DNA from 3 places in the Bartonella sp. bp_1 genome. Region 1 is predicted to be linked to each of the others. Evidence: riboswitches for the same ligand, from Rfam matches in the RefSeq annotation. Region 1 holds a riboswitch; each other region holds the start of a gene.
The links. Region 1 has a riboswitch for cobalamin ahead of ACYZ97_RS06945 (energy-coupling factor ABC transporter permease). Riboswitches for the same ligand answer to the same signal wherever they lie in the genome.

Region 1 (5,573 bases):
CACGGCGATACCATACGCGCACATCCGGCACTTCGCCAAGGATAAGGATACGGTCACTTAGATCGGCTTTGGCAATTTTTTCACGTAATTCTTTTTCAAAGTCGGAAAATTCTGCTGTTGTGCGACCAGTAATGATGGCTGTCCAATCCGGATATTTGGGTAATAGCGCAATCATGGCATCAACAAAAAGATCAGTTCCTTTGGAGGGGCGTACACGGCCACTGCATGTAATGGCGTATTTCCCCGGAAGTTTGGCAGCGGCATATTCATCATCCGTGGTTTGTGGTGGTGTGAAACGCTCCAGATCTATACCATGCATGATGGTTTCATAAGGCACCTCAAGATAAGAGCCAGAGCGGCGGCTGGCTGCAATAACCTTATCCATGCGGCGGATCAGCCATTTGGTAAAAGGTTTATGATGGCGCTGTGCAACAGAGGTAAAAAGTAGCTTGATACGCATGCGCAAAAGATCACGCAGGATAATGCCAAACGCCATTTCAATATTGCGTCGGGCATGCCAGATACGGAAAGGTTTGTTTTTCGGTTTTTTCCATAGGCCGAAAAGTGAAAACCAGCTTAAGGAAGGCAGACTGTCAGGAAGGCCGGGGCCGAGTGTGGTGATATGGACGCCATGACGGCGCTGTAAAGGTACCAACTGTATGATTGTGGATGTCACCCCCGAAAGACGTTTTTTGAAATTCGGGGCGATAATATCCGTATCGTCAAGCGATGTATTCATTAGATAAACAAAATCTCGATGATTTCATAACCACGCGCACCGCCCGGTGCGTTGACTTCAATCGTATCGCCTTCCATTTTGCCGATTAAAGCTCGTGCAATGGGGGAAGAGATTGAAATTTTGCCATCTTTAACATCGGCTTCTTGATCACCGACAATCTGATAGACTTTTTCTTCTTCGGTATCTTCATCAATCAGCTTCACAGTGGCGCCAAAAACAACCTTGTCGCCTGAAAGCGAAGAAATCTCAATGACCTGAGCGCGGGCAACATAGCCTTCCAGTTCATTGATACGGCCTTCATTCAGACTCTGTGCTTCTTTGGCTGCATGATATTCGGCATTTTCAGACAGATCGCCATGGGCGCGCGCTTCTGAAATGGCTTCGATAATACGCGGACGTTCGTCCTGTTGACGCCAGCGGAGCTCTTCCTTAAGGCGCTCGAAACCTGTTTTTGTCATTGGAACCGTTTCCATCTAAGTCCCCTTTCTTGTTTTGCCTTGTGGCCAGTATAAAAAGAAACGGCTTCCAGAATTTCTTCTGGAACCCGTTACATTTGATCAATCTGATATCTAATATAGCGTAAAATTTTTAATTTGCAAAAATTAAACTAATGTTGGTGCTTATCCTGATGCTGATTATGTTCAGGTGTTTGTGCTCCCATAGCTTCAACAGCAAACTCAACATCTACTGTACCGGCTTTTTCAAAGACCAGCTTGCCTTTGAACTTTGTCTCGGCCTTAACCGGTGCTGTGATATTCATGAACATGATATGATAGGCACCGGGCTTGAATTCTATGGTTTTGCCGGCAGGAATTTCAACGCCATCCATCAGATGGCGCATTTTCATGACACCATTTTCAACTGACATGGTATGAATTTCGGCCTTTCCTGAAAGCTCGGATGAAACAGAAACCAAACGGTCGGCTTCATTGCCATGATTGATAATTTTAAGGTATCCGCCGGCAACCTTGGCTCCATTGGGGGTGGCACGTGACCATGGATGATCTATTTCGAGTGATCCGGCTTTATATTCATGGGCATGGGCAAAATTTGTCAAGCCAAGCAGAGCTGTCATAAGAAGCAGAGCAAAAGCACGTCTATTGAGACGTTGGAAAAAAGAATGAAACATGGATATCTCCTGAGAATTTTTAAAATCTGTTTATGATTGGAAAAGGATGTTGTTAAAATCTTTGGAGAGGAGGGGGCCGGGCGCGGAAGGGGCCTCGGTAAAGAACATGTTTCTCGTCTTGAGGATGTGACAGGGCAAGTCTTTCACCATCACGCATATTCAGGTTTAAAATAGCGTCATGCTGGCCGAAGTCTTGTGTTGTGATGCCATTGAGGATGCATCCCGTCCCGCAACAGGTCGCGATAGGATGATTGGATGCATTATGGCTGTGGTTTTGTGTACCGCAAATAATACTGCCAAAGGCATCATATTGGGTTAGGGGTGACGCATCCGCCGGCCCAGCCATGGCCATACCCATGGACTGTACAAAAAGGGCAAAGGCCAGAAAAAGTCTGAACATCTTTTTTTTAGAATGAGCTTTGGCGGTTGCGTCACGCATTATCGTATTGCGTTCCTTAAGGATTTTTTCTTAGCTGGCAGATTGATAGAGGCGTTGTTGCACAAGGCCGCTGTTTTCAATCTTGTCAAAAGCTTTAGCTATGGCAAGGACGCCAAGATCAACCAATGGCTCAACCAGAATGACACTCATATAAGCAATGCCGAAAGTCGATACATTGGCCAAAGTGCCAACGCTTAGACCTTCGCCGTAAAAGGCCCAGAATGCGACCCATGCGACAATGCCGGCCTGATAGCTGGTTGAGAGTGCTAGCGCCTGTGAATATTTGACATCCTTATACGCGACTTTATTGGGGATGAGACGCTTGGCTAACAGACTCATGCCATAGAGCGGCACCAGCAGAGTTGTAACATTCATGCCATATTGAGGCAGGTCAAAGGGGGCGAAAAAAAGACCTTGGACAAGTAGTCCCAATGCCAGACCAATTGCTGCTGGCCCAGCGCCGAAGATCAGAAACAGGGTCGAGCCCAATATCAGATGGACTTCGGATACACCAACCGCATGATGGGGTAAAACTTCGAAAAAACAAAAAACAAGTGCGGTTGTGATCAGGCTACGTGCAGCCAGTGATAGAACACCGCCATCTTTTCTGATCGTATCCCATGCCATTTTGCCAGCAATGGAAAAAGCGGTTGCTGCTGTTGCGTAACTGAGAACAAGTTTTGCGCCTGTGACAACGCCTGGTTCAATATGCATATTTTATCTCCTTTGGCACCCACCGTGCCTTTTAATCGGATTCGTAACAATAATGACGGCAGGTTTCCTGACTCATGACCGAAACAGCTTATACAAACCTTCCCATTTACATAGTGGCCGAGCTTTCACCCGATTGTATAAGCCCGTTCATATACAGTTGCGGGGGCAGTCACGGCTTTGATCCCTCGTTTGGTCAATCTTACCGTTTTCCCTTTTATATTCCGCCAGACGTCTGTCTTTTGGAAAACCGTCAAAATATCCATAAAACGGATCAGATATCAACGCAATGCAATGAATAAAAAACCGCCCCTTAAAGGGCGGTTTTTTTATGGTGCGCGTTGTTATTTAATACGTTCTATTCGTATGCGATTAACGCAGACTTGCGCAGAAACGCTGAATTCGTGAACAGGCTTCTTCAAGCAGTTTTTCCGATGTTGCATAGGAAATACGGAATGCGGGCCCCAGACCGAAAGCGCTGCCATGGACAACGGCAACGGCCTCTGTTTCAAGAAGTTCAGTCACGAAATCCTCGTCTGTTTCGATTACTTTGCCGGATGGTGTCTTTTTACCGATGAGGCCTGCACAGGAAGGATAGACGTAAAAGGCACCTTCCGGCACAGGGCATTTGATTCCATTGGCTTGATTGAGCATGGAGACAACCAAATCACGGCGGGCTTGGAAAATCGCCTTGTTTTTGTTGACAAAATCCTGTGGTCCGTTGAGAGCCTCAACAGCGGCCCATTGTGAAATAGAAGATGTACCGGATGTCTGCTGGCTTTGAATCGTATCCATAGCCTTGATCAAAGGTAGCGGTCCACCGGCATAGCCGATACGCCAGCCGGTCATGGCATAGGCTTTTGACACGCCGTTCATGGTCAATGTACGTTCATAAAGTTTAGGCTCTACCTCGACGGGGGTGACAAATTTGAAATCGCCGTAGGTCAGGTGTTCATACATATCATCGGTCAGGATATGGACCTGCGGATATTTAAGCAGAACATCGGTCAGCTTTTTAAGTTCATCATGGGTATAGGCTGCGCCAGATGGATTAGAAGGGGAGTTGAAGATAAACCATTTGGTTTTATCGGTAATGACACTCTCTAGCTCATCCGGCTGTAACTTGTAATCATGCGCTTCTTTGGTTTCGATAAAAACAGGGGTGCCGTTCATCAACGAGACCATTTCTGGATAGCTTACCCAATAAGGCGCCGGGATAATGACTTCATCGCCGGGATTGAGGGTTGCCATGAATGCATTGAACAATATCTGTTTGCCGCCTGTGCCGACAATAATCTGTTCAGGCTTATAATCGAGATTGTTTTCACGTTTGAATTTTTTGACGATGGCTTCACGCAATTCCGGAATACCTGAAACAGGTGTATATTTGGTTTTACCGGCATGGATGGCAGCAATAGCTGCCTGTTTGACATTGTCAGGTGTGTCAAAATCAGGCTCGCCAGCGCTCAATGCAATGACGTCACGACCTTTAGCCTGCAGCTCACGGGCCTTTTGTGAAACAGCGATGGTTGCAGAAGGTTTGATGCGGGAAAGGGCATCAGCAATAAAAGCCATGATTTCGTCTCCTCAAAATCGGCAAATGGACCATGATTGGTTAAATGACATTGCTGTGTATATTCCAATATTGCAAAATACCGTTCAATGGCAGAAAACCAGATGTCGCAATCTATGTCGCAAGATGAGGCAAAGTGCAAGAAAACATTGATCAAAAAACTGTATAGGAAAAAATTTTATTTTCTGCTTTGAATGTTTTTTTTAAGAAAGTGGTAGCATAGTATAATTTTATGATCGAAGGCTTTTATTTCCATGCACATTTACAATGTCTGCCTTTATGCGACTCTCGCATTCCTGCCGTTATTGCCGGTTAAGAGAACGGCCTGATAAGGAAGAACTGTATGGTGGACAAGAAAAAAAGACAGGCAGGCAAAGCGGGATATGATGATGCTGCTGTGACACCCGGTCTGTTGCGGGAAGGCGAAGTCGCCAATACAGGTTTTTTACATCAGGCGCGTTTGATGTTTATTGCTTTTTGGCAATCGCATACGCGTAATGCGCTGTTGATTACCGCTTTCGGTATTTTTGTACTGATCATATTGATCGGTCGTGGACAGTTGCAGATTGTTACGTGGACAGAAGATTTTTTCAATGCGCTAAGCCGTCGTGACTTCAACGGCTTTATTTTTCAATTGGGGGTTTTCTTTGCGATTGCCAGTGTGCTGCTGGTATTCAATGTGACGCAGACATTTCTCAACCAATATCTTAAACTCAAGCTACGTGAAGGGCTGACAGATGATCTCATCAGCCAGTGGATGCAACCGCGTCGGGCATTTCGGCTTTCCATGGCCGGTGAAGTCGGTGTCAATCCGGATCAGCGGTTGCATGAAGACGCCCGCCATTTGGCAGAAGCGACGGCTGATTTGGGGATCAATCTTTTGCAAGCGTCAGTAACATTGATGATGTTTGTACCAAAACTGTGGTCGATGACTGCCGGTTTTGTCTTTACTATTGCCGGTTATAGTTTTCCGCTGCCCGGT
Region 2 (5,573 bases), 310 kb from region 1:
GATGCCGGAAAGACTATGGAATAGGTGGTAATATGGCGCGGGCTTTAATGTTTCAGGGAACGGGATCGGATGTTGGTAAGACCGTTCTGGTTGCTGGCCTTTGTCGTCTTGCGCGTCATAAAGGTCTGCGTGTGAGGCCTTTTAAACCGCAGAACATGTCTAATAATGCTGCGGTTGCTTCGGGAGGGGGAGAAATAGGACGAGGACAATGGCTGCAGGCTTTTGCCTGTGGTGTAGAGCCTTGCGTTGATATGAATCCAGTTTTGTTGAAGCCACAAAGTGAAAATGGTGCACAAGTCATTGTTCAAGGCAAAGTCTATGGTAATGCCAAGGGATATGAATACCAAGATATGAAAGGCAAGCTGCTGCCTTATGTGATGAAATCATTTGAAAGAGTAAAAAGTAAAGCCGATATTGTTTTGGTTGAAGGTGCGGGGTCACCTGCTGAAACCAATCTACGCAAAAATGATGTCGCCAATATGGGATTTGCAGAAAAGGCCGATATTCCTGTGGTGCTTATAGGGGATATTGATCGTGGTGGTGTTATTGCTTCGCTTGTCGGCACACATACCATTTTGGACTCGTGCGACCGGGAGCGTATTGCCGGTTATCTCATCAATAAATTTCGTGGTGACCCTTCATTGTTTGATGATGGACTTAAAGAGATTGAAAAATATACAGGCTGGCCGAGCTATGGGGTTGTCCCGTGGATTGAGGCTATGAGCCGATTGCCGGCAGAAGATTCTGTCGGCCTTTTTAAGGTTCGAGGAGCTTCAACCGGGCGGATTAAAATTGCTGTTCCTGTTTTGCCGCATATTGCCAATTTTGATGATTTTGATCCTCTGATTCAGGAAAAAGATGTTGATCTTGTTTTTGTCCGTGTGGGTGAACCGATCGCTTATGATTGCCATGCCGTGATTATTCCAGGTAGCAAGGCAACCATTGCAGATATGGAGACGGTTCAGAATCAGTCATGGACTGATGATATTCGCCGTTGTTATGAAAACGGTGCAGAAATCATCGGGATATGTGGTGGGTTTCAGATGCTTGGCCGTATTATTGATGATCCGGACGGAATAGAAGGGCGCACGCGCCGGATTAATGGTTTGGGGCTGCTTGATATCGTGACAGCTTTAAAACCTGAAAAGATTACGCGCAATATAATGGCTCATTCCTATCGCGATCATACTGATTTGCAGGGATATGAAATCCATTTGGGAGAAAGCGCCGGCCCTGATTGTGATAATGCTTTTCTTGAAATTGATGGACGTAAGGAAGGCGCGGCTTCTTCAGATGGCAGAGTATGGGGAACTTATCTGCATGGACTGTTTAATAATGGTACTTTTCGTCAGAAGTTTCTTAAAAGGCTTGGTGGTTTTTCGTCCGGTTGCAATCAACATGATATTATTGATCAGGCATTGGATGACATTGCCAACGCATTGGCGCAAGCAATCGATATTGATGCGCTTTTTGCTCTTGCGCGTTGATGAGGGGCACGCTAACGTCAATTATCGGTCTTTTTTGTGATTATTCAAAATATGAACAAAAGAGTGAAAAGGGAATGTGAAAGCTTCATTGCTATATCACAGCCGACCCCGCGACTGTAGAGCGTTAGAAGATGCCAAGGCTTTATAGCAGCCACTGAGAAATCGGGAAGGCGGCAGATTTTGTCAAAGCGCGAGCCAGGAGACCTGCCGATTGGTTGATTTGCCGGATTTTTCGGTGCCGACACGGAGGTTGTTTTGGCAAAACTTATATTGGTGCTCGGCGGGGCACGTTCAGGCAAATCGCAATTTGCCGAAGATATCATTTTAAAAAGCGGTTTGAAACCCGTTTATCTTGCTACGGCTGAAATTATTGATGAAGAAATGGCAACGCGGATCATTCGGCATCGGGCGCGGCGCGGGCCTGAATGGCACAATCTTCATGCGCCGCTTGAGCTAGCTGAAAAACTGCTTGAAGAAACGGATGAGAACTCTGCCATTTTGGTTGATTGTATGACGCTTTGGCTGAGTAATCTGCTTTATTATAACGCAAAAGTTGAAAAGACATTTGACCGCTTTATTGAATCGCTGAAAAAAATGCAGGGGCTTGTAGTTTTTGTAGCCAACGAGGTGGGGCTTGGTCTGGTGCCCGAAAGTGAATTGGGGCGCCGTTTTCGTGATCTTGCCGGTTTGCTCAATCAAGAAATGGCAAAAGAAATGGATGAAGTTTATTTCATCGCTGCCGGTCTGCCGCTCAAATTGAAAGGATAGATGATGGGTCAGGAATTTTTATCATCCAAAATACCCGTGACTGTTATTACGGGGTTTCTGGGTTCGGGTAAGACGACAATGATCCGTTCTTTGTTAGAGAATGCACAAGGCAAACGGATTGCCCTCATCATCAACGAGTTTGGCGATATGGGGGTTGATGGCGGACTTTTAAAGGGATGCGGCATTGAAAACTGTCGTGACGAGGATGTAATCGAGCTTAATAATGGCTGTATCTGTTGTACAGTGGCAGAAGATTTTATTCCGACAATGGGCAAACTTCTGGCACGCGCTGACCGGCCAGATCATATTGTTATTGAAACATCGGGATTGGCGCTTCCCCAGCCTTTGGTGGCTGCCTTTAATTGGCCGGAAATCAAGACGCAGGTAACAGTTGATGGTGTTGTTACCGTTATTGATGCACCTGCTGTGGCACAAGGGCGTTTTGCTGATGATCATGACAGGATTGATCATCAGCGTAGTAGCGATGAATCGTTGGATCATGAAAGTCCCTTGGAAGAGCTTTTTGAAGACCAGATTCATGCTGCTGATCTCATTGTTTTGAACAAGGTCGATCAGCTTGATGGAAAGGCGATGGATATTGTTAGAAAAGAAGTATCCAGTCGTTCAACCCGGCCTGTCCGCATGCTCGAGGCGAGCTTCGGTAATCTCGGCGCTGATCTTTTGCTGGGGCTTGGGATTGGCACGGAAATGGATATCGGCAACCGAAAATCCCATCATGAATTGCACCATGAAGACGGGGTGCCGCATAGCCATGACGATTTTATAAGTTTTGTTGTCGAGGGACATAAGATTGTTGATCAGAAAGCATTTCTTGCCCGGCTCGAGGATGTGATTGCTCGGCATGATGTTCTACGACTTAAAGGTTTTGTTGATGTGGACGGCAAGCCGATGCGGCTGGTTGTTCAGGCTGTCGGTTCACGCATTGATAGTTATTTTGATCGGCCTTGGTCGGCGCAGGAAAAACGTCAGAGCCGTCTTGTCGTGATTGGTTTGAACGAGATGGATCAGGAAAAAATAAAACAAGAAATGGCCAGTTTTTTCTAATGCATTTATTGCTGGCACAAAAAGGCACCTTAAGTGATGCTGAGGAAGCTATTGATCTTGGGCAGTCTCCGGCAGATATGCTTTTTTTGTCTGCAGCGGACACAGAAATTGCCTGTTTGAGTGCGGCTAAGGCAGTGCTTGGACAGGGTCTACCTCAATTGCGTTTGGCTAATTTGATGCAATTATCGCATCCTATGTCGGTCGATACTTATATTGACCGTACCGTGCAATATGCCAAAATTATTGTTGTACGGGTAATTGGCGGAGAAGCCTATTGGCCTTATGGCCTTCAGATGTTTCATAGTACTGCACTGGAACATAATATTGCACTGGTTGTGATCCCTGGTGATGATAAATGGGATGAAAATCTTGAACGTTTTTCGACAGTGCCGCGTGAACATAGCTATGCGTTGTGGCAGTATTTGTTAGAAGGTGGGGCTGAAAATGCCCAACAGTTTTTAAATTATATGGCTTTTCTGATCGGGCGGGATGAAAAGCCTTTGTCTGCGCGGCCTTTAATGAAAGCAGGATTGTGGTGGCCGGAAGGTAGTAATCGTTCTGATGATCTGCTGGCACGTTTTAAGGCTGATGGCAGGCCGGTTGTTGCGATATGTTTTTATCGGGCATTGGTACAAAGTGGTCAATTGAAGCCGGTACAGGCTTTGATTGAAGCTTTGGATTGTCAAGGTATGCAGGCGCTGCCAATTTTTGTTTCCAGTTTGAAGGATCCGCTATCTTGCAAGGTTGTTTCAGAAATTTTCAACCATTGCCCGCCGGATATTGTGCTGAATGCCACGGGTTTTGCCGTTTCTACGGGGCTTGATGATCGCGAGGCGACCATTCTTGAATATAAGGATGCGATGGTCTTGCAGGTTATTTTTTCGGGACAGGATGAAGCGAGCTGGAGTCAATCCACGCAAGGACTTTCAGCTCGTGATCTTGCAATGAATGTCGCCTTGCCCGAGATTGATGGTCGGGTTATGACTCGTGCTGTCTCGTTCAAGATTGCCGATCATTACGATGAAGAAACGCAATGCAATATTGTATTCTATCAGCCTTTGGTGGATCGCATTGATTATGTGGCTGCCCTTGCCGCTAATTGGGTAAGATTGAAAAAAAAGCCGCGACATGAACGCCATGTTGCACTTGTCATTGCCAATTATCCTGGTGGCGACGGCAGGCTTGGACATGGCGTTGGATTGGATACGCCGGCATCTACACTTCTGGCGCTGCAGGAGATGCAACAGGCAGGTTACAATATTGAGGATTTGCCGATTGATGGTGATACACTGATTCATTTGCTGGCGCGGGGGCCAACCAATGAAGGAATGCAGGGGCGGATTGTTCGTGAAGCCTTGTCGCTTAATGATTACAGGTGTTTATTTGAAAAGCTTCCTAAAGAGATTCAAGCTGAGGTTCTAGCCCATTGGGGCGATCCCGGTCAGGACGCTTATGTGCGGGATGATGCTTTTGCCCTTCCAGTCATGCGTTTCGGGAAGATTGTTGTGGCTATACAGCCTGAACGCGCATACGGGATGGATGCCAAGCAGGTTTATCATGCTGCTGATATTGTGCCCTCTCATCATTATCTGAGCTTCTACTTCTGGCTTCGTTATGTTTACGCTGCCGATGCCGTTGTCCATATGGGCAAACATGGTAACCTTGAATGGCTGCCCGGCAAGGCCTTGGCGCTTTCTGCGCGGTGTTATCCAGAAATTGCCTTGGGGCCTTTGCCTCATATCTATCCTTTTATCGTCAATGACCCGGGTGAGGGGACGCAGGCTAAACGGCGTAGTAGTGCCGTTATTATTGATCATTTGACGCCGCCTTTGACGCGGGCTGAAAGCTATGGCCCGCTCAAAGATCTCGAAGTTTTGGTTGATGAATATTATCAGGCATCGGGTGTCGATCCACGTCGATTGGTAAAGTTAAAAGAGGAAATTCTTCAACTGGTCCATATAACGGGGCTTGATCGGGATGCCGATATCCATGCCCATGATGATGGTGACATGGCATTGCAAAAATTAGATGCTTATCTCTGTGATCTTAAGGAACTGCAAATCAGAGATGGTCTGCATATTTTTGGCTGTAACCCGCAAGACGAACAGCTGGATAATCTGCTGGTTGCTTTGGCGCGTGTGCCGCGCGGCGAAGGTGGGCAGGGAAGTTTGCATCGTGCCATTGCCGATGACCTAAAACTTGGTTTTGACCCGTTGGATTGTGACTTTTCCATACCTTACAAAGGTTTGAAAC
Region 3 (5,573 bases), 410 kb from region 1:
TTAGGATTGAGTCCGTCGATATTGCTGGAGAGGTCGCTTGCTAGCTCTTTTTGAGTGAGGAGACCACCCCATGACATTTGCACTGTAAAATCATTGCCTGTTGCATCGGGGATTGTCAGCACCATACCGGAATTGGAATCGATCATACCACCGGATTCATTAAAATGGACTATCTGGCTACCGGAAAGACGAATGTAGCCGGGGGGATTGGTTGAAATATCCTGACCGTAGACATTGACTTCCCAAGTGTTGTCATCTTTTTTGGTGAAGTAGGTATCTATATTGATGGCATTCCCGTTTTTATCATATACGGTCTGGGTCGTTTTTTCATGATAGGTTGCACGATTATCTGGATCAAAGCGGCGATCTGATGTCAATTTGACGGAGCTTGATGAACCGCTTTGCGTTACATTCGCGCCAAGGTTGAAGTCGAGTGTAAAGGTATTGCCATCTTCATTTGGTATATTGAGCGACAAGTTGGCCGGTGCACCGATAAGGTTGCCGGCTGTATCAAAATTCAGGGGTTCATTTTGTAAAACCTGCTGATGGCTTCCGTCAGGCATAAGCTTCTGGATATTCATGGTCCAGCTGTCTGGAGCGGTTTTGCTCAAATAGACATCAAGTATGACATCGCGTCCCTGTCCGTCCTTGACCGTAACAGATGATTTCTCATTGTATGTTGCCGCATTATCAGGATCGAATGGTAGTGTAATCGTTGATGCTGTCTTGTCGAGTTGTATTGAAGGATTGATGCCGAGAGTTGGCATGATCGGTGTATCTTTATTGATGTTACCGGAAACATTCACCTTGCTGCTGGGGCGGGGGTTAAGTGGATGTGCCGTGTCTGTCGCCTTGAGATTCATCGACATATCGATTTTTGTCGTGACTTCACTCTCAAGCTTTTCATTGGAATCTATTTTTAATTTTTGGCCTTTTTCATCCAGAAGATAATAGCCTTGGGCATTTTGCAGATAACCGTCTTTATCTGGACGGAATGAACCGGCACGTGTCAGAAATTTTCGGCCACCTGAATCTTCGACCTGAAAGAACCCTGAGCCGTTGATCATGGCATCGCCCAATTCATGGGTAGGACGAGCGGTTCCTTGTTGGGAAATCATATGGCGGGCATGGCTATTGATGCCGCCTGATTGATAGCTGCGATAATTGTTTGGAATAACAAGGGTTGAAAACTGGACGTCGGAACGTTTGTAACCCGTGGTGGCAGAATTGGCGACGTTATCGGCAATACTGGAAAGGCGGTTTGCCTGTCCGTTCATGCCCGATACACCGGTTCGCATCATGCCATAGACGCTCATGCCGCTTTCCCCGTTTTACACTTTTACAGCCTATCTTTTATACGGATAAGCTTGCGTGAAGCTGGATATTCAAGCTCAGGCAGTATCTTCAGTATGATGCAAATAGCAAAGCGGCATATTTTTTTTACATTACACAAATGGGGCATGATGCAACGTTAAAGACGATTAAAAAGGTAATCCCCTCTTTGTCCTGATTGAGGATAGCAAGTAGCTTCCTTTGAAGTTTAGAGTCTAGTGCGGTAGTCCGTTCAGCATATCGGGACGGAAACCTGACCAGTGATTTTCTCCGGCAACGACAACCGGTACCTGCCGATAGCCTAATTGCTGGACATAGGAAAAAGCCTTTTTATCCTCTGTAATATCAACCACTTCATAATCAATACCCATATTGGCCAGTGCACGATAAGTGGCGTTGCATTGAACACATGATGGTTTGGAATAAATGGTAATGGTCATGTCGATGCTCCTGCTCTTGTGTCTCATAGACGGTTTTTGAAGGATATGACACAATATATAGATATAAAAAGTTTACAAATCGTCAATATGAAGTTTTTTGGGAGCAGAACAAGATCAATATTGCGATCTGATTTTATATCAATACATAAACATATAAGCAAATCTTTATATGATTATTGACTTTGTGAAAAGGCTATGCCAAATCATTTTTTGTCGTGGTTCTTTGTTTTAACCGACATAGCTAAGAGGGAATCCGGTATGGCATTTCTAATGGATTGGTTGATGCTGATCTTATCGCAGAATGCTAAAAGCCGGAGCTGCCCCCGCAACTGTATGTGGTGAGCCGATATCCATTGATGTCACTGAATGAAAATTCGGGAAGACGGATGAAGGCGTTGACCTGCAAGCCAGGAGACCTGCCGCGGCATGAAAAGCATGTTCTGTCTTTATGAGGAGGCAGGCGTGTTCCATTATCTACGGGCGGGGTGTCCCGGAGGTTGCCGGATGGAATATTGTATATATTCCAAATGGTGTCCGCTTACCCTTTGCCCCCTTTTATAGGGGTTTATTATGACTGGAAAAACAATAAAAACCGCATCGCTCGGCTTTCCGCGGATTGGTGCAAAACGAGAATTGAAACAGGCACTTGAATCATTTTGGCGCCATGAAATAAGTGAATCCGAACTTTTAAAAATAGCCTCCGTGCTTCGGAAAAGACATTGGCTTTTACAAAAGCGGCAGGGAATTACGATCATCCCGTCCAATGATTTTTCGCTCTATGACCATGTGTTGGATACGGCCATCATGGTTGGCGTTATGAATGAAAAGGCAGAGCTTGCAACGCCGAAAAGTTTTCTTGAGCATTATTTTTCTTTGGCCCGTGGACATGAAGAAAGTGGTGATTGCAGTTGTCATCAAGGTGAATATACAAAAGGCCGCAAGGCATTGGAAATGACCAAATGGTTTGATACCAACTATCATTATCTGGTGCCGGAGCTACGACCGCGCCAGCCATTTTCCCTAAAGTCCATAAAACCGGTAGAAGAGTTTTTGGAAGCCAGAAGCGAAGGGATTATAACCCGTCCAGTCATTCTTGGGCCGATTACATTCTTAATGCTGTCAAAATGTCGCGAGGCGGATATTGATCCGCTTAGCCTGTTACCACATCTCCTGCCGATTTATCTGCAATTGTTGCAGCAACTCAAATCGGTTGGTTGTGAATGGGTGCAGATTGACGAACCGGTTCTGGTGACAGATTTGGATGCCAATCAACGCGGTGCATTTGATTATGCTTATCGGCTTCTTACTCAAGAAAAATGCCCCCAAATTATGCTGGCAAGTTATTTTGGCGATCTGGGCGATAATATCCAGACAGCTTTGTCATTGCCGGTTGGTGGCTTACATATTGATCTTGTACGTGGTGATGATCAGCTGGATAATATCGTTGGGGGATTGCGTGATACCCAGATTCTTTCCTTGGGTGTCATCGATGGACGCAATATATGGCGTACCGATTTGCGAAAGTGGATTGAGAGACTGTCGCCGATTGTCAAGCGGTTGGGTGTAGAGCGTGTAGAATTGGCCCCCTCCTGTTCGTTGTTGCATGTGCCGATTGATTTGGCTCTTGAGACTAAACTGGATGACGAGTTAAAATCATGGCTTGCTTTTGGAACACAAAAATTGGAAGAGCTGTCTGTTCTGGCCAAAGCATTGGGAGGGCAACCCAATGATGTGCGTCAACAACTTGAAGATAATGCGGAAGCTGTTTCCAATCGGTATTCATCATTACGCATCCATCAACCGGATTTGCAAAAACATTATCAAAAGAAGCATTCCGTCAATCGTTCTTCACCCTATGGGCAACGATATAAAAAGCAATGTGATATTCTCGGTTTGCCATTGTTTCCTACAACGACAATCGGATCGTTTCCGCAGTCAAGCGATGTGCGAAAAGTACGCTCGCAATTTTCCAAAGGCGAGATCAATAAACGGGTTTATAATGACTTTTTACGTGAACGGACGCGCGATGCCATTGCATGGCAGGAAGAGGCAGGGCTGGATGTATTGGTACATGGTGAATTTGAGCGCAATGATATGGTACAGTATTTTGGTGAGCAGCTGTCAGGCTTCGCGTTTACTCAGCATGGCTGGGTGCAGAGCTATGGATCCCGTTATGTGCGTCCGCCCATTATTTATGGGGATGTCAGCCGTCCGCAAGCCATGACTGTTCAATGGTGGCAGATTGCCCAATCATTTACGCAAAAACCGGTGAAAGGCATGTTGACCGGGCCTGTGACTATTTTGAATTGGTCATTTGTACGTGATGATCAGCCGCGCGCGGATACATGCCGTCAAATTGCATTGGCGATTCGTGAAGAGGTGAAAGATTTAGAAAAAGCCGGTGCACAAATTATCCAGATTGATGAGGCGGCATTGCGTGAAGGATTGCCGCTGAGAGATAAAGACAAGGCGTATTATCTGGATTGGGCGGTTGAATGTTTCCGCCTTTGTCAAAGCACGGTACAAGATACAACGCAGATCCATACACATATGTGTTATTCGGAGTTTGACGATATCATCGCGTCTATTGCCGATATGGATGCCGATGTCATTTCGATTGAAACATCACGTTCGAAAATGGAATTGCTTGATACATTTCGCCGTTTTAATTACCCCAATGAAGTGGGGCCGGGGATTTATGATATCCATTCACCGCGTATTCCAACTGTTGATGAAATGGTCAGCCTTATTGAAAGGGCACTGTTGCGGTTGAAACCGCAACAGATATGGATCAATCCTGATTGCGGTTTGAAAACCCGCCAATGGCAGGAGGTTAAACCTGCTATTGAGAATATGGTTACCGCAGCGAGAATACTCAGGGAGAAATAAAAAAGGAAGCAGGGCCGATCCGGCCCTGCCCATGATGGCTAACAGCTGGGGAGCTGTAATATTTTAAGGTGATGTAATGTTGATGGTAAAAGGATAGCCGTTTGTATACGCTCTCCAGCGATCTTCAGTACCGTTCGGCCTGATCAATATAGAGCTTGCGTAATTGGAGCGTGGTCGGGCCGGGGGTGCCATTGCTGATTGGTCGGCCATCCAGTTCAATAACAGGTGCTGCAAAAGTTGAAGCGGAACTGATAAAGACTTCGCGTGCGGCAAAGGTTTCCTCCAGTGTGAAGGGGCGCTCTTCAATTTTGATGCCATTGACCTGGGCAAGCTTTAAAATAGCAGCGCGGGTGATGCCGGGCAAAATCGTTCCGTCTAGCGGGCGGGTGATAATGGTATTATTCTGATCGACAATATGTAAATTGGATGATGTTGCCTCGGTAATATATCCGTCTTCGATATAGACAGCATCATGAACACCCTGATTATGGGCACGTGTCTTAGCAAGAGAAGAATAGAGCAGCTGGATGGTTTTGATGTCACGATGCACCCAACGACCTTCGGGAGCAGAAATCATGCGCAGCTGCGGAACAGTTTCCAGACCCTTTTCGGCACCTGTCTGGGTAAACATGAAGAATGTCGGTTCAACAGTATTGTCGTAATGGAAATCGCGTTCAGTGACGCCGCGGGTTATCTGCAAATAAATGACACCATGCATGAGGCCATTGCGCGATATGATTTCATGGTGCAGGTTTAAAAGTGCATCGGCATCAACGTTATATTTAATGTCCAGTTTTTTGAGCGAGTTTTTCAATCGTGCCATGTGGCCGTTAAAATCAAGCAGTTTGCGGTCAAGAAAACAGGTGACCTCGTATATGCCATCGGCGAATAGGATCGAGCGGTCAAAAATGG

Region 2: linked by a shared signal. The riboswitch ahead of cobU (bifunctional adenosylcobinamide kinase/adenosylcobinamide-phosphate guanylyltransferase) and the one ahead of ACYZ97_RS06945 (energy-coupling factor ABC transporter permease) in region 1 are both predicted to bind cobalamin.
Region 3: linked by a shared signal. The riboswitch ahead of metE (5-methyltetrahydropteroyltriglutamate--homocysteine S-methyltransferase) and the one ahead of ACYZ97_RS06945 (energy-coupling factor ABC transporter permease) in region 1 are both predicted to bind cobalamin.

What each region holds. Positions count from the first base shown of each region.
Region 1 is NZ_CM147851.1:1,397,700-1,403,272, reverse strand. Features, by position in the region: gene ACYZ97_RS06965 (glycosyltransferase family 4 protein) at 1-739, opposite strand, end outside; gene greA (transcription elongation factor GreA) at 739-1,212, opposite strand; gene ACYZ97_RS06955 (copper chaperone PCu(A)C) at 1,347-1,868, opposite strand; gene ACYZ97_RS06950 (hypothetical protein) at 1,921-2,307, opposite strand; gene ACYZ97_RS06945 (energy-coupling factor ABC transporter permease) at 2,338-3,021, opposite strand; cobalamin riboswitch at 3,062-3,288, opposite strand; gene ACYZ97_RS06940 (pyridoxal phosphate-dependent aminotransferase) at 3,391-4,593, opposite strand; gene ACYZ97_RS06935 (ABC transporter ATP-binding protein/permease) at 4,935-5,573, shown strand, end outside.
Region 2 is NZ_CM147851.1:1,091,905-1,097,477, reverse strand. Features, by position in the region: gene ACYZ97_RS05395 (cobyric acid synthase) at 33-1,487, shown strand; cobalamin riboswitch at 1,497-1,713, shown strand; gene cobU (bifunctional adenosylcobinamide kinase/adenosylcobinamide-phosphate guanylyltransferase) at 1,743-2,255, shown strand; gene cobW (cobalamin biosynthesis protein CobW) at 2,256-3,320, shown strand; gene cobN (cobaltochelatase subunit CobN) at 3,320-5,573, shown strand, end outside.
Region 3 is NZ_CM147851.1:1,812,674-1,818,246, reverse strand. Features, by position in the region: gene ACYZ97_RS09005 (flagellar hook-basal body complex protein) at 1-1,316, opposite strand, end outside; gene nrdH (glutaredoxin-like protein NrdH) at 1,548-1,772, opposite strand; cobalamin riboswitch at 1,972-2,210, shown strand; gene metE (5-methyltetrahydropteroyltriglutamate--homocysteine S-methyltransferase) at 2,343-4,661, shown strand; gene ACYZ97_RS08990 (aminotransferase class IV) at 4,786-5,573, opposite strand, start outside.